3 regions of the Parasphingorhabdus sp. NYA22 genome follow, and region 1 is predicted to be linked to each of the others. Evidence: predicted binding sites of a transcription regulator. Region 1 holds the regulator's gene; each other region holds the start of a gene.

Region 1 (5,036 bases):
GCGCCGTGGCGCTTGGACAATTTGGCGCCGTCATTGCCGTGAATCAGCGGAATATGCGCGTAAACCGGCTCGGCCCAGCCCATCGCCTTGATCAGCGCCAGTTGCCGGAAAGCATTGTTGAGATGGTCATCGCCGCGGATCAAATGGGTGACGCCCATGTCATGATCGTCGACAACCACGGCGAGCATATAGGTCGGCGTACCGTCGGAGCGCAGCAGGATGAAATCGTCAATCTCGCCATTCTGGACCGACACATCGCCTTGCACCATGTCGGCGATGGTGACCTTGCCGGCGGTTTCGGTTTTCAGGCGAATCACGAACGGCGCGCCTTCCGGGGCTTCCGAGGGATCGCGGTCGCGCCAGCGGCCATCATAGCGCATCGGCTTTTTCTCGGTCCGCTGCTTTTCGCGCATTTCGGTCAGTTCGTCGGGGGTAGCAAAACATTTATAGGCATTGCCCGATGCCAGCAGTTCGTGGGCGACTTCGGCATGGCGTTCGGCGCGTTCCGACTGGAACACCGTTTCGCCGTCCCAGTCGAGGCCCAGCCAATCAAGCCCTTCGGAAATCGCATCGATCGCTTCCTGGGTAGAGCGGGCCTTGTCGGTATCTTCGATCCGCAGCAGCGCTTTTCCGCCGTGATGGCGGGCGAACAGCCAGTTGAACATGGCGGTACGGGCACCGCCGATATGCAGGAACCCGGTCGGGGAGGGGGCAAAGCGGGTTACGACCATATTTGTCTCTTTCGGCTGTTCAGCATCATTTGAATTCACGCTTGCAAGGTCCCTGTGATAGGTATTTGAAATGCGGGATGGATTGAGCCCGAATGGCACCACAGGCACCGGTTCCGGTTCGACTGGCACCGCCCTTAGCACGCTGTTTCATCCCCGACAATTGTCTGATTTATGGCAGGGCGCGCAACTCTCCAAATTGATTGAAACGCAGCTCGAGAAGGAGCGGGACAAGCTTCCCTTATGGGTGCCGGTGGCGCTGGGCTGCGGCATTGCGTCCTGGTTCAATCTGGCCAATCCCGCCTGGTGGCTGGCCTTCATCAGCCTGTGCGGCGGCATTGCCCTGCTGGCCGTGGTGGCCGGAAGAGACACAAGAGCCGGCAAGGCTTTGTTCTGGTTCACGCTGCTGGCCGCCATCGGCTGCGCGCTGATCTGGTTTCGGTCGTGGAGCGTTGCCGCGCCAGTACTGGAGCGGCCGCTTGTCACCATTTTCAATGCCGAAATCGAGCGGGTCGAGCCGGTCCTGGCCCGCGATATGGTTCGTCTGACGCTGAGCACCGGCGATAATCCTGAGCTGCCGCCACGGGTTCGGGTCAATGTGCCGCTTGATCGGGCCGGTCCCGGTTTGCAGGACGGCGCGCTGATCCAGTTGCGCGCGCGTTTGATGCCACCGGCGATGCCGGCGCTGCCGGGCGCCTATGATTTTTCGGAACGGGCCTGGTTTCAGGGGCTGGGCGCTACGGGGCAAGCGCTGGGAGATGTCCGGATATTGCGTCCTGCCGATCCGATTTTCGCGCTGTCCCGATATCGGCAGCAGCTGTCGGCCCATGTCCAGTCGCAAATGGCGGGTGCTGCCGGGGCGATCGGTGCGACCCTGGCCACCGGCGATCGTGGTGCGATTGACGAAGCCGATGCCGAAGCGATGCGGCGCAGCGGACTGGCGCATTTGCTGTCGATTAGCGGCCTGCACGTGACCGCCGTCGTCGGCGCTATCTATCTGCTGGTGCTCAAGCTTCTCGCCTTGTCGCCACCGCTAGCGTTGCGCTTTCGATTGCCGGTAGTGGCAGCTGGTTGTGCTGCGCTGGCGGCGGTTGCCTATACGCTGATGACCGGGGCGCAGGTGCCGACGATCCGGGCCTGCGTCGCCGCCTTGCTGGTACTGGTCGCGCTGATGATGGGGCGCAGCGCGATCACCTTGCGGATGGTCGCAGCCGGGGCGCTGTTTGTCTTGATATTCTGGCCCGAATCGCTGGTCGGGCCGAGCTTCCAGCTGAGCTTTGCGGCGGTTACCGCGATCATCGCGCTGCACGAGCATCCGCGGATCAAGACTATGTTCATGCTGCGCGAGGAGAGCCTGCTGCGCCGCGCCGGACGGTTTATCTTTGCGCTGTTCCTGACCGGTCTGGTGGTCGAAATCGCGCTGATGCCGATCGCGCTCTACCATTTTCACAAGGCAGGGCTTTACGGCGCGCTGGCCAATATCATCGCCATCCCGCTGACGACCTTCGTGATCATGCCATTGGAGGCGCTGGCCCTGGTGCTGGATAGCGTCGGACTGGGCGCGCCGGTCTGGTGGCTCTGCGAACAGGCACTGGGCAGCCTGATCGCATTGGCCCATTTTGTCTCAAGCCGGCCCGGAGCGGTGACGATGTTGCCGACCATGAACGTGATCGCCTTCGGACTGGTGCTGCTCGGCGGCCTCTGGCTCTGTCTGTGGCGAGAGCGCTGGCGCTATTGGGGTGTGATCCCGGCAGTTATCGGGGCATTGCTCATCATCACAAACCGCGCACCGGATATCTATATCACCGGTGACGGCCGCCATGTCGGTATCCGCAACGATCAGGGAGAGCTGGCGATGCTCCGTACCAGCGGCGGAGACTTTATTCGCGACATGATCCGTGAAAATGCCGGCGTGGAGGGGAAATCGCAGGCGCTCGAAGACTGGCCGAATGCCGATTGCAACGCCGACAGCTGTCTGGTCACGATCCGTGCGGGCGAGCGGGACTGGCAGATATTGGCGACCCGCAGCGCTCACTATATTCCGTCCCTGGCATTGTCGGCCGCCTGCCGCCGCGCGGATATTGTGGTCAGCGAAAGACGGCTGCCGCAAAGCTGTGCGCCGCGCTGGTTAAAGGCCGACCGCAGCCTGCTGTCACAGGTTGGCGGCATGACCATCAATCTGGAAAACCAGCACATATCTGCCGCGCTAGGCTGGACCGGCAGGCATATATGGACCCGCTATCGCGCCGCTGCGACCGGAGGCGATGACAGCGGCAAGCGGGATCAGTAGCGGCGCAGCAATCCGGCCATCTTGCCCTGAATGCGCACTTCGCCTTCGCCATAAATCTGCGGCTCATAGGCGGCGTTGGCGGGGTCGAGGCGGATGCTTCGACCCTCCTTGCGCAGATATTTCAGCGTCGCTTCTTCGTCGTGGATCAAGGCCACGACAATCTCGCCATCGCGCGCGACTTCGGTTTTCTGGATCAGCGCGTAATCGCCGTCGAGAATGCCTGCGTCGATCATCGAATCGCCTGACACTTCCAGCGCAAAATGTTCGCCGGGGCCGAGCAGGGCGGCCGGGACGCTGAGCGCCGACTGGCCTTCCATCGCCTCGATCGGAGCGCCAGCGGCGATCCGGCCGTGCAACGGAATTTCCAGCACATCATTATTGGCAGCCGGAGCAGGATTGGAAATGACTTCGCGCACCGGTGTTTCCGGGTGCAGCGAGACAACATTGGAGGGCTCCGCTTCGTGCACGCCGCCTTCCGGCAGCTTCAACACTTCCAGCGCGCGCGCCCGGTTGGGCAGGCGGCGAATGAAGTGCCGCTCCTCGAGCGCACTGATCAGCCGGTGAATGCCCGACTTGGACTTGAGCCCGAGCGCTTCCTTCATTTCCTCGAACGAGGGAGAAACGCCGCTATCCTTCAGCCTGTCATCAATGAAACAGAGCAATTCATGTTGCTTTTGCGTGAGCATGTCCAAAATCCTGTTCAGGGAACGAATAAAGAACAATTATGAAACAAAACAGGTTAAGTCAAGCGGGAAGTGATTATCCCTCTTGCATACGTAACACCGAGCGACCCCTCCTTAAGCGGGGAGATGGGCGGTGATTAAGCTGGCTTTACTCTGCTTTTTTACGATCTTCCAAGGGGATGAAGTCCCTGCCAGTTACCTTCCGAGCACCTTTAGTAGTGGTAAGTGCATAACCCTCTGTAATTCGATCAATATCTCCGGACGGCAACTGGTAGCTACCGAAAATCCTAACGTACAACTCGTACCCAACTGGCAAGTCAGAGCCTGCGTTATTAATCTTCATAAACTCGGTTTGGCCTGGGAAAACCGTAGTGCCATTCGTGTCATCCAGTTCAGGAATTGGACTTGCATAAAAAACTGGTGGCATAGCAACGGAGTCTCCATCTTTCAAAAAGTTAGTGGCTGGAGTTTTCCCAATGTTCTTGAAGCACACGCTAATACTGCCATCTTCATTCATTTTAATGGCGTTGACTATCAACCATGGTCTTTGCGCATTCTGAGCAATTCTATTGGCTTCAAAGCCAGCATTAGCCGCGCGCCTAGCTTCCCAAAAAGTGTAAAAAACCAGACCAATACCAAAGAATCCTACGGCCATAGCTATTATAGTAGCTCGTCCAGTAGTGCGGCTCCACAAAGCGGCTTTTTGCTGTGCCTGAAGATCGTATTCTTTGCGACGTCCTTCGCGGGCTCGTTCTTGTTTCTCAAATATGCACTTATCGATCTCCGCAGACGAGATCATGGGGCATTCGTCTTCCACGCCTATGTAGGGGGATTGTGTGTAATCATGGGCATTTTCGGCTGCTTGATGGTCTATAGCGGCCTCTAGGTTTTGGGAAGATATCCACAACCAAGCACCTATAGCGATGCCAAAAAAGGCTATAATAGCCAATCCTAATTTGGATTTTGAAAATTCTGGGTCTTTCTTCACAACCGAGTTAAAACATCAATTTGCAGAAGAGTCCATCAACATGGTAGAACGCGATATGACCACACTTAAAGAAGCCCGACAAAAGGGCAAACTCAAAGAGTTCATCAAGGAACACGAAGCCGACCATGACGGCGACGAAGCCGCCATTGCGGCAACGCTTAGGTCAATGGTTGGTAAGTCGAAACCAGTTCCGAAAACATCGTCTCGGGACGGTGACGGCGATTGAAGCGATATTCCGCTTCCTTTGCATATTTCCAAAGGTGTTGCGGCGAAACGTGAATGTGAGTGCCAAAGATACCGCGCTTCAACTGTGACCAGAAACCTTCAATCCCGTTGGTGGTCGTGCC
Region 2 (5,036 bases), 1.6 Mb from region 1:
AATGGAGCTACCGCGCCTTCATCGATGGCGGCTATATCCACGGCCTGATCCATCATGGCTTCGCGAAGCTGTTCGATCGCAACAGCCTGGGCGTACGCCATCCCAAAAGCGTCCGGCCGCACAAGGATATCCGCAGCTTTTTCAAAGCGAAGGCACCGGTCGAGAACGGGCATATCGCGATCAAATATTGGCCGATCGATGTTTACAAGCTCTATTGCGAGGAAACGCTGGAGCAGAAGATCAGCGCCGGCTATCTGATCAACGACCTGCCCTTCTTTCTCGAGCACGGCCATGTGAAACTATGGGACAAGTCGGTCGCCACCATCGATCATGACGCGAAGCTGATCAGCGAAGGCACCGAGAGCGCGACCTTCGATATGATCATCGACGGCGATCAGGAAGTACCCGCGATCCCCGATATCCGGGTGCATGGTGATGGCGAACCCGCAGCGTTCAGTTATAAAACCCGCGAGCAATTTCTGGGCGTGGTTTCACCCAGACTCGACAATATCTTCACCATCGGCTTCACCCGCCCGTTCACTGGCGGCCTGAACAATATCAGCGAGATGCAATGCCTGCTGGTCCACCGGATGATCGCCGAGCCGGAATTCCGCGACAGCATCAACGCCAATATCGACCAGCGGATCAGCGACTATAATGCGACCTATTATGCCAACCGGCCGGCGAAAAAGACCGACCATCTGGTCTGGTACGGCACTTATACCGACGAGGTCGCCAAGCTACTCGGCATCCGCCCCAAACGCAGCGACACGCCCGGCATAAAGGGCCTGATGAAATATTATATGTTCCCGAACAACGTTTTCCGCTTCCGCGAGACCGGACGTTATGCAGTGGAAGGCGTCGGCGAGCTGCTCACCCACACAGCAAAACAATATCACGACTATAAAGTGCTGGCTCTGCTGGTCATCCGCTACCCGTTTTTCGAACTGCTCGCACTCGCCACAATATTGCTCGCGCCCATGCCATGGTGGGTCAAGATACCGGCAGCCATCATCCACAACCGCCTGCCCTTCACCTCGACGCTGGTCGGGAAATTCGGTCTGCCGACACGAGAGAGCAAGGAGATCTTCAATTACCGCAAGGCGATCAGCTTTCCGGTGCTGGCCTATCCTTTGGTAGCGGCAATCGTCTGGGCAGCGGCGGGCATGAACGCGGCGTTTGCCTTCTCCAGCGGCTTACTCACCTACGTCTACGCGATGATCCATCTGGGGACTGCCAAGGGCTGGAACCGCAAGTTCTTCTGCGACATGAAGAGCAAGCGGTCACCCGAGATGGTGGGGTTTTTTGAGCGCTATCGGGAGGTTTTTGGGCGGGTTAGGGGTGGTTAGACGCGATGGAATTTTTCTGATTTTCCACACGTTAAAACCATTCACCAATATTGAGTACCCCGTGCGCTTATTTCATAATCGACCTTTGCCCTTAGGTTTGCTGCAGCAGAACGAGATCGGGGGTTAGGACCTTTGGAGGACTTCAATCATCAAAGCTTGAACCTCTCTTCATTGAGTGCAGGATAGCGTCGCACTTCGGTTACTTAGATAGCGTTTCAATTTCAGGACAGGTTCTTCATTACTGCGCAACCACGACAGAAGATGCGGCTGGCAAATCTTCAGCGCTTTTATGCAAATTAATGAGTTGTTGCACTAACCCCAATGTTTGGGCGCTGCGGTCTTTAGGTTTCTTACTGCTTGCTCCAGGTACATGCAACGCGTCCTCGGCAATAAAATGGCGCTGCCCCCGGTATACCGTCGATATAAGTGGCTTCTTATTCGATCCTTCCGTGTAAACGGCAATAACCTTTTCGTCGTGAGATCCACGTGATTCTTGTTCGCGAATATATTCTCCAAGATAGTATAAAATTCCATCTGGAGAACGAATAGTCACAATCGGCGCGCTAACCTCAACGTAAACTCCTTTTCGATCAAAATAGCAAATCGGACCAAGTTCCGATATTGTAACAAACCGCGCCTTCTCGTCGACGTCAGAAAAGCCGAATGATCTCGATGGAAAAATTTGCTCTTTTTTTGATTTCCCGTTTGCCGATTTCGCCTTCGCTTCAGAAATTACTTGCTTCTGGAATTCATCATCTGGATTCAGATTTTTATCATCTAGGCACACATAAGCAGGCCGATCTATTAAACTCAGCTGATCCTCTGGAACGAAACCGATTAGATCTTGCGATCCGTTTTTACGATGTACACTGGTTACTCCGCCGCTTGAACCAATATCAAAGTTTTTCCCATCCAAAACACTGATGTCTTTCAATGACAATGCACCTTCTAATTTACTGAGTGGGAACAGCGCAGTTGGGTCAATTTTTTTCGATACAATAGCTAGATTATACTGCTGGAGAAATGCCAAAAAGGCTTCGTGTTTTTCGTATTGGTCAGGATCATTGTCAAGGTCACCAATGTTGGAACCATTAGACAAATCATAAAAGTCGATGCGCTCAACAAACAACTGAGCCAAGTAGTCTTCCGGCCAACCGTTCGACAAGAAATACTTGAAAAGGCCCAGAGATACGGGTGTCATGATCCCGCTTTGAAAAGCTTTGTTGTCGTAAATCGAAATTTCAAAATTAGGATTTGTTGCAATATTTGCCGCCAAACTCGGAGAAAAAGTCTCTGGTCCGTTATTCATTGTCCGAGATGTTTCACGAAGGTTTCCCGAAAACGGCGTCCCCGGATCAGTGAAGGTTGATCCAATTGTCTGCTCCACAATTCCAGCGCCCAAAGAAGCAGTTGTGCTAACCGACATATTCCCGCGCAACGTCTTCATGGAGGTATAGTGCATTGGCTGGCGATTTTTGGCTCTAACTATATTGAGCAGCGTAATTTCATTTGCTGTATCAGCTACCAGCTTATTGTGATTAACGGCTACACCATGCAACTGTTCGTTGAATGCACAGCCTGTTAGCAAGCTGGAAACCAACAACATGGATACGATTTGCTTTTTCATGATATTGCCCCTCGAGTTTCTTTAAGATGAGATACCCAATGCCCCACACGTCTCTCCAACACCCGTGACCCCCATCACGCTCCCCAAAAAACTCCCCCTTGAAAACAGAACAAACATTGAACATATAACGGGGACCACCCTGTTCTTTTGGCCCGCTGGACTCTCTCCGGCATCTTCTGCAAAGCACCCGCATGAGTCTGACCCACATCAAAGTAAAAGGCGCCCGCGAGCATAATCTCAAGGGCGTGGATATCGAGCTTCCGCGCGAGAAGCTGATCGTGATCACCGGCCTGTCCGGCAGCGGCAAATCGAGCCTTGCGTTCGATACCATCTATGCCGAGGGGCAGCGGCGCTATGTCGAGAGCCTCAGCGCCTATGCGCGGCAGTTTCTCGAGATGATGCAGAAGCCCGATGTCGAGCATATCGAAGGGCTTTCGCCCGCGATCTCGATCGAGCAGAAGACCACCAGCCGCAATCCGCGCTCGACCGTCGCGACAGTGACCGAGATATACGATTATATGCGCCTGCTCTGGGCGCGCGCCGGCGTGCCTTATTCGCCGGCGACCGGCCTTCCGATCACCGCGCAGACCGTTTCGCAGATGGTCGACCGGGTGATGACCTTGCCCGAAAAGACCCGCTTCTTCCTGCTCGCCCCGGTCGTGCGCGGCCGCAAGGGCGAGTATCGCAAGGAATTGCTCGAGTGGCAGAAGGCCGGCTTCACCCGGGTCCGGGTCGACGGCGAATTTTACGATATCGAGGAAACGCCGAAGCTCGACAAAAAATACAAGCATGACATTGAGGTCGTGGTTGACCGGTTGGTCGTGCGCGAAGGCATGGAGCAGCGGCTCGCCGACAGTTTCGAGACCGCGCTGCGGCTGGCCGACGGACTGGCCTTTGTCGATCTGGCTGATGGTACGGTCGAGGAAGCGCTCGCCAATGGTGCTTCGACAAGCTCAGCACGAACGGGTGCTGAAGATACCAGTGCGACAAAGCAACCCGTTCGTGCTGAGCTTGTCGAAGCACCAGGCGTCGCGGAAGCCAGCGCGAATTTCAAACCGGAACCTACGAGCAAGAAGATGAAAGGCACCGGCCTTCCCCCGAACCGGATCGTCTTTTCCGAGCGCTTCGCCTGCCCGGTCAGCGGCTTCACGATCGAGGAAATCGCGCCACGGCTGTTCTCGTTCAACGCCCCGCAAGGCGCCTGCCCGTCGTGCGACGGTCTCGGCGAGAAACTCCATTTCGATACCCAATTGATCGTGCCCAATCCGGCGCTCAGCATCAAGAAGGGCGCAGTCGTGCCCTGGGCGAAATCCAACCCGCCCTCGCCTTATTATATGCAGGTGCTTGGCAGTCTCGCTCGGCAGTTCGAATTTGATCTCGAGACCCCGTGGAACGAATTGAGCGAACATCATAAGGATATCGTGCTCAACGGTACGCAAGGCCTGCCGGTCACGCTCCGCTTCCAGGATGGTCGCAAATCATACGAAGTAAAGAAACCGTTCGAGGGTGTTGTCGGCAATCTCAAACGGCGGATGTTGCAGACCGAAAGCGCCTGGATGCAGGAAGAACTGGCCAAGTTTCAGGCAGCTGCGCCTTGCGAAACCTGTCACGGCGCGCGGCTCAAGCCGGAAGCGCTGGCGGTCAAGATCGCTGGCGAGGATATCAGTATCTCCACCCGCCGGAGCGTTGGCGATGCGCTCGAATTTTTCGAGACATTGGGTGCCAAGCTGGACAAGACGCAGACCCAGATTGCCGAACCGATCCTCAAGGAAATTATCGCGCGACTGGGCTTCCTCAACAATGTCGGGCTCGACTATCTCAATCTCGACCGGACCAGCGGCACATTGTCCGGCGGCGAAAGCCAGCGCATCCGTCTGGCCAGCCAGATCGGATCGGGATTATCCGGCGTGCTCTATGTTCTCGACGAGCCCAGCATCGGGCTGCACCAACGCGACAATGACCGCTTGCTGACCACGCTCAAGCGGCTGCGCGACCTCGGCAACACGGTGATCGTGGTCGAACATGACGAGGACGCGATCCGCACCGCGGACTGGGTCGTC
Region 3 (5,036 bases), 1.2 Mb from region 1:
CCGCCAATGCCAATGCCGAGCATCCCGGGAGGGCACCAGCCCGCGCCCATTTGCGGGATCATTTCCAGCACCCAGTCGACAATATTGTCACTCGGGTTCATCATCTTGAACTTGGATTTATTCTCCGACCCGCCACCCTTGGCCGCGACATCGACGGAGACTTTGTCGCCGGGAACCATCTCGACATGCAAGACACTCGGGGTGTTGTCCTTGGTGTTGCGCCGGGTAAAGGCGGGGTCGGCGAGGATAGAGGCGCGCAGCTTGTTCTCGGGATGCAGATAGGCGCGGCGTACGCCTTCATCGACAATTTCCTGCATCGATTGCGAAGTGTCATCGAGCCGGCAATCCATTCCCCATTTGACGAAGACATTGACGATGCCGGTGTCCTGGCAGATCGGGCGGTGACCCTCCGCGCACATTTTCGAATTGGTCAGGATCTGGGCAATCGCATCCTTGGCTGCAGGCGATTTCTCCGCATCATAGGCTTTGCCGAGCGCCCGGATATAATCCATCGGATGATAATAAGAGATAAATTGCAGCGCGTCGGCGACGCTCTCGATCAGGTCGGCGGTTTTGATGGTCGTGGTCATGAATGCTCCAGAATATCGGCGAAATGCGATTGGACTGCCTTTTGACCGATATGACCGGACCGGGCAAGTTTTTGTGGTGCCGCGCCTGCCGTGACATGGCCGGCCTGGTGATGGACCTGGCCGATTCAGCAGAGTGACCCTTGTCACGGCCAATATAATAAGCGGGTGTTGGAGGATGTAAAAAATAAACCGTCGCTCGCGCTATGCTGCGATTGCGAACGATCCGCTGACGCGATACGAACAGCGAAGCGGGCAGTGCCAACTACCCATCAAGGAACCGATTCTATGCGCGTGCGCGATTTTCTACTGCTCGTCCTGATCTGCCTGATCTGGGCTTCCAACAATGTACTGAGCAAGATCATCGTCGATGACTGGGCCGTTCCCCCCATTTTCTATGCGGCTCTCCGCTTTGCCGTCGTGGCGCTCGTGATGCTGCCCTGGCTTTTGCCGATGCCGCGCCCGGCCTGGCGCATCATATTGATTGGAATGCTGATGGGTGGCGGAAATTTCGCGCTGCTGTTCATTGGCCTGCAGACAACCTCGCCATCGTCCGCCGCCATCATATTGCAACTCGGGGTTCCCTTCACGATTCTGCTGTCAATGCTGATGCTCGGGGAGCGCGTTCACTGGCGCCGCGGCATTGGTATCGGCCTGACTTTGCTTGGCGTGTTGGTTGTGGTCTGGCGCCCTGAAGGCATCACGCTCTCGACCGGGCTCTGGTTCGTTGCCGCTGCCGCATTTGCCGGCTCTGCCGGTGCTGTGCTGATGAAGCGGGTTCATGATGTCGCTCCATTCCGCTTTCAGGCCTGGGTCGGTCTGGTGTCCGTAATTACCTTGACGATTTCCTCGCTGCTCTTCGAGCAGGGGCAATGGGCCGCTGCCGTAGCTGTCGGATGGCCGCTGGTCGCTGCTGTCCTGTTTACCGCTCTGATTGTTTCGGTAGGGGCTCATTCTGCTTATTATCACCTTATTCGAAGCTATGAGGCCAATCTTCTTGCTCCGCTTACGCTTATAACGCCGCTGGCGACGATCGCCTTGGGGGTCTTGATCACGAATGATGCTTTCGATTTGCGTATGGGAGTGGGCGCAGCGCTGGCGATTGGCGGCGTGCTGATTGTCGCGCTTCGGCGCAAGCCTGCCACCGCGCTGCTCGTCGATCGCGAGCAGCGATAGAGGTTGTGGCAGAACTGCGCGAGCCATTCCTCATCAGAATTTATTTCAGACCGGACTATAAGCGCTCGGCGTAGGTTATCGGTGTGGGCTTGAAAAAGGGCGGATTAATTCTGGTAGCGCCATTGCCAGCAATGTCAGCCCAAGGATACTGTAAGCGAAGCGCTCGGCATAGACAGAAGCATTTCGAAATGCATGGTGGATCGGCTTGCAAGCAGACTCACTGCCAAAATTAATGCGGAATAGCCCCCCCCCTCTAAGGTTGAGCGTTGCATCCCGGGGCGGAAATTCTGCCGGCACGGCTACAGTTTATCAATAGTCGGTCCGATTAGCTCGGATTAAAGAGAACCGTGGATTCAAAGGGGGAGGGAAGCGATTTTGAATTCGATTCTTTCGCCAAATCAAGTTCAATCAAGACCGGCTTTTCATATTTCATTTTGGTCTTGGCGGATTTCGGTTCGTTTTCCTGCTCATGAATCATGTTTATGCTCCAAATCTGATTGTTCCTTCATTGTCGCCATTATGGTTAATGACGAAACGTGAAAATTACCGGTCGGCAAGATGCGAGCCGGACATATGATCTACCAGATATGGTGTCACAATTCTGCCATCACCCCTTGTGGATGATCTGTGGACAGATATTTTTGTAAATATAGGCATCTGCTCTTGCACAACGCGCTAGGCTTAGAAGGTCCACGCGTCGCTGCATCGCAGCATGAATCGCCGCTCGACGAAGCGATTCATTTATACGACGAACGGAGTCGTTAATTTGTCATTTACCCCCTTGCATAAAATTTCGATTCAGCCACTATAGGTTGTGGTTCGGCCTAGGGGGCACACCAACTGATAGTATTAGCCGTCTTTAACACCGACTCGGTGGGGCCCTCCCTTTGTGCCAAATGTACAGTGAGAAATACCGGATTTGGGTAAGAAAAAAATGCCCGCCGGGGCGTGAATACTGTTAGAGTGAATGCTTCGGCATGAGTCGAACAAGACAGGAACAAACGCCCGGATATGATCCTGGTGGTCGATCGGCCGAATATGCCGCCTCGATCGTTGATTTAGTAGAGTGATTTGAGGGGGCTTTGATGGATTTTAGAGACAACCGCGACAACGAGAATGTGTCGGGAACAGATGTGAGTGAGAGTGAAATGGGCGCGGAAGTATTGGACAAGCCAGAAAGCAAGACCGAAAACACGGGGCCGACCAGCGAACCTGAAGTCAGCAAGAAGGCTGCTGCAGAAGCGGCTGCGACCAAAGCCAATGACGAGAAGGAATTGAAGGCCGAGCGCGACAGCCACAGTGTTGAAAAGCGCCGCTTCAAGATCACGCAGGACGAAAGCCGCGATGCTCTGCTGACCGACTTTGGCAAGGAAACACTCAACGACCGCTATCTGTTGCCGGGCGAATCCTATCAGGATCTGTTCGCCCGCGTTGCCGACGCTTATGCGGACGATGAAGCGCATGCCCAGCGGCTTTATGACGCGATTTCCAAACTCTGGTTCATGCCGGCAACGCCCGTATTGTCCAATGGCGGCACCGGACGCGGCCTGCCGATCAGTTGCTATCTCAACAGTGTCGACGATAGCCTCGGCGGCATCGTCAACACCTGGAACGAAAATGTCTGGCTCGCTTCGCGCGGCGGCGGCATCGGCACCTATTGGGGCGCGGTTCGCGGTATCGGCGAGCCGGTCGGCCTGAACGGCAAGACCTCCGGCATCATTCCGTTCGTCCGCGTGATGGACAGCCTGACCCTGGCAATTTCGCAGGGCTCTTTGCGCCGCGGTTCGGCGGCTTGCTATCTTGACGTCAACCATCCGGAAATCGAAGAATTTCTTGAAATCAGAAAGCCTTCCGGCGACTTTAACCGGAAAGCCCTGAACCTGCATCATGGCGTATTGCTGACCGACGAGTTTATGGAAGCGGTTCGCGACGGCAAGGAATTCGATCTCAAATCGCCGAAAGACGGTTCGGTTCGCGGCACCGTTGACGCGCGCAGCCTGTTCCAGAAGCTGGTCGAGACACGGCTGGCCACCGGCGAGCCCTATATCATCTTCAGCGACACGGTGAACCGGATGATGCCGAAGCATCACCGCGATCTGGGACTCAAGGTTTCCACCTCCAATCTCTGCTCCGAGATCACACTGCCCACAGGCCGCGATCATCTCGGTGAAGACCGGACGGCGGTATGCTGCCTGTCCTCGCTCAATCTCGAGAAATGGGATGAATGGTCGGTCGAGAAGGGCTTTATCGAGGACGTCATGCGCTTCCTCGACAATGTCCTGCAGGATTATATCGACCGCGCGCCGGAAGAAATGGCGCGGGCGAAATATAGCGCGATGCGCGAACGCAGCGTCGGTCTCGGCGTGATGGGCTTCCACAGCTTCCTTCAGGCACGCGGCCTGGGCTTCGAAAGCGCGCTGGCAAAGTCGTGGAACTTCAAGATCTTCAAGCATGTTTCGGCCAAGGCATCCGAAGCCAGCATGATGCTGGCCAAGGAACGCGGCCCTTGCCCCGATGCGGCCGATCAGGGCGTGATGGAGCGCTTCTCCTGCAAGATGGCGATCGCGCCAACCGCGTCGATCAGCATCATCTGCGGCGGCGCCTCTGCCTGCATCGAGCCGATCCCGGCGAATATCTACACCCACAAGACGCTCTCGGGCAGCTTCATCGTGAAGAACCCGCATCTGCTGAAATTGCTGCAGGAGAAGAGCAAGGACAGCAACAATGTCTGGAACACGATCCTCGAAAAGGGTGGCAGCGTCCAGCATCTCGACTTCCTCAGCCCGGAGGAAAAGGACACGTACAAGACCAGCTTCGAGATCGACCAGCGCTGGCTGCTCGAACTCGCCGCCGACCGCACGCCCTATATCGACCAGGCACAGTCGCTGAACCTGTTCATCCCGGCCGATGTCGACAAGTGGGACCTGCTGATGCTGCACTTCCGCGCGTGGGAACTTGGTATCAAGTCGCTTTATTATCTGCGTTCGAAATCGATCCAGCGCGCCGGTTTTGCCGGTGGCGAGACGATGATGAGCGAGCCGGCAACGGGCGGCGGCGTCGAAGCCGACAATACGCTCGATCCGAAAAAGGTCGAGCTGATGACCACCGCCGGCACGACGGATTATGACGAATGTCTGGCCTGTCAGTAAATTAGGCAGTTTGCCTACTGCCCCCTCCCTTTGCTCCTTTCGGGAGGGGGCCGTTTTTTAAAAGGAAAAGAGCGCAGCGCACCAAAGCCGTCACCCCAGCGAAAGCTGGGGCCAAACCCGGACC

The links. The regulator LexA, encoded in region 1, represses DNA repair genes until DNA is damaged. The targets are predictions, from matches to a motif close to GTTCCNCNCTTGTTCT.
Region 2: uvrA (excinuclease ABC subunit UvrA) is a predicted target of LexA. The motif match lies at 3,083-3,098, and genes of this name have one in related genera.
Region 3: ACWFTY_RS14280 (ribonucleoside-diphosphate reductase subunit alpha) is a predicted target of LexA. The motif match lies at 2,747-2,762, and genes of this name have one in related genera.

The regions. Positions count from the first base shown of each region.
Region 1 covers NZ_OZ333477.1:1,749,089-1,754,124, forward strand. The annotation lists gene gltX (glutamate--tRNA ligase) at 1-731, opposite strand, end outside; gene ACWFTY_RS08455 (ComEC/Rec2 family competence protein) at 802-3,018, shown strand; gene lexA (transcriptional repressor LexA) at 3,012-3,704, opposite strand; gene ACWFTY_RS08465 (hypothetical protein) at 3,850-4,689, opposite strand; gene ACWFTY_RS08470 (IS1595 family transposase) at 4,848-5,036, opposite strand, start outside.
Region 2 covers NZ_OZ333477.1:3,310,556-3,315,591, forward strand. The annotation lists gene ACWFTY_RS15770 (hypothetical protein) at 1-1,349, shown strand, start outside; gene ACWFTY_RS15775 (hypothetical protein) at 1,588-2,976, opposite strand; gene uvrA (excinuclease ABC subunit UvrA) at 3,168-5,036, shown strand, end outside.
Region 3 covers NZ_OZ333477.1:2,997,321-3,002,356, reverse strand. The annotation lists gene ACWFTY_RS14300 (fumarate hydratase) at 1-590, opposite strand, end outside; gene ACWFTY_RS14295 (hypothetical protein) at 593-727, shown strand; gene ACWFTY_RS14290 (DMT family transporter) at 876-1,763, shown strand; gene ACWFTY_RS14285 (hypothetical protein) at 2,089-2,241, opposite strand; gene ACWFTY_RS14280 (ribonucleoside-diphosphate reductase subunit alpha) at 2,849-4,912, shown strand.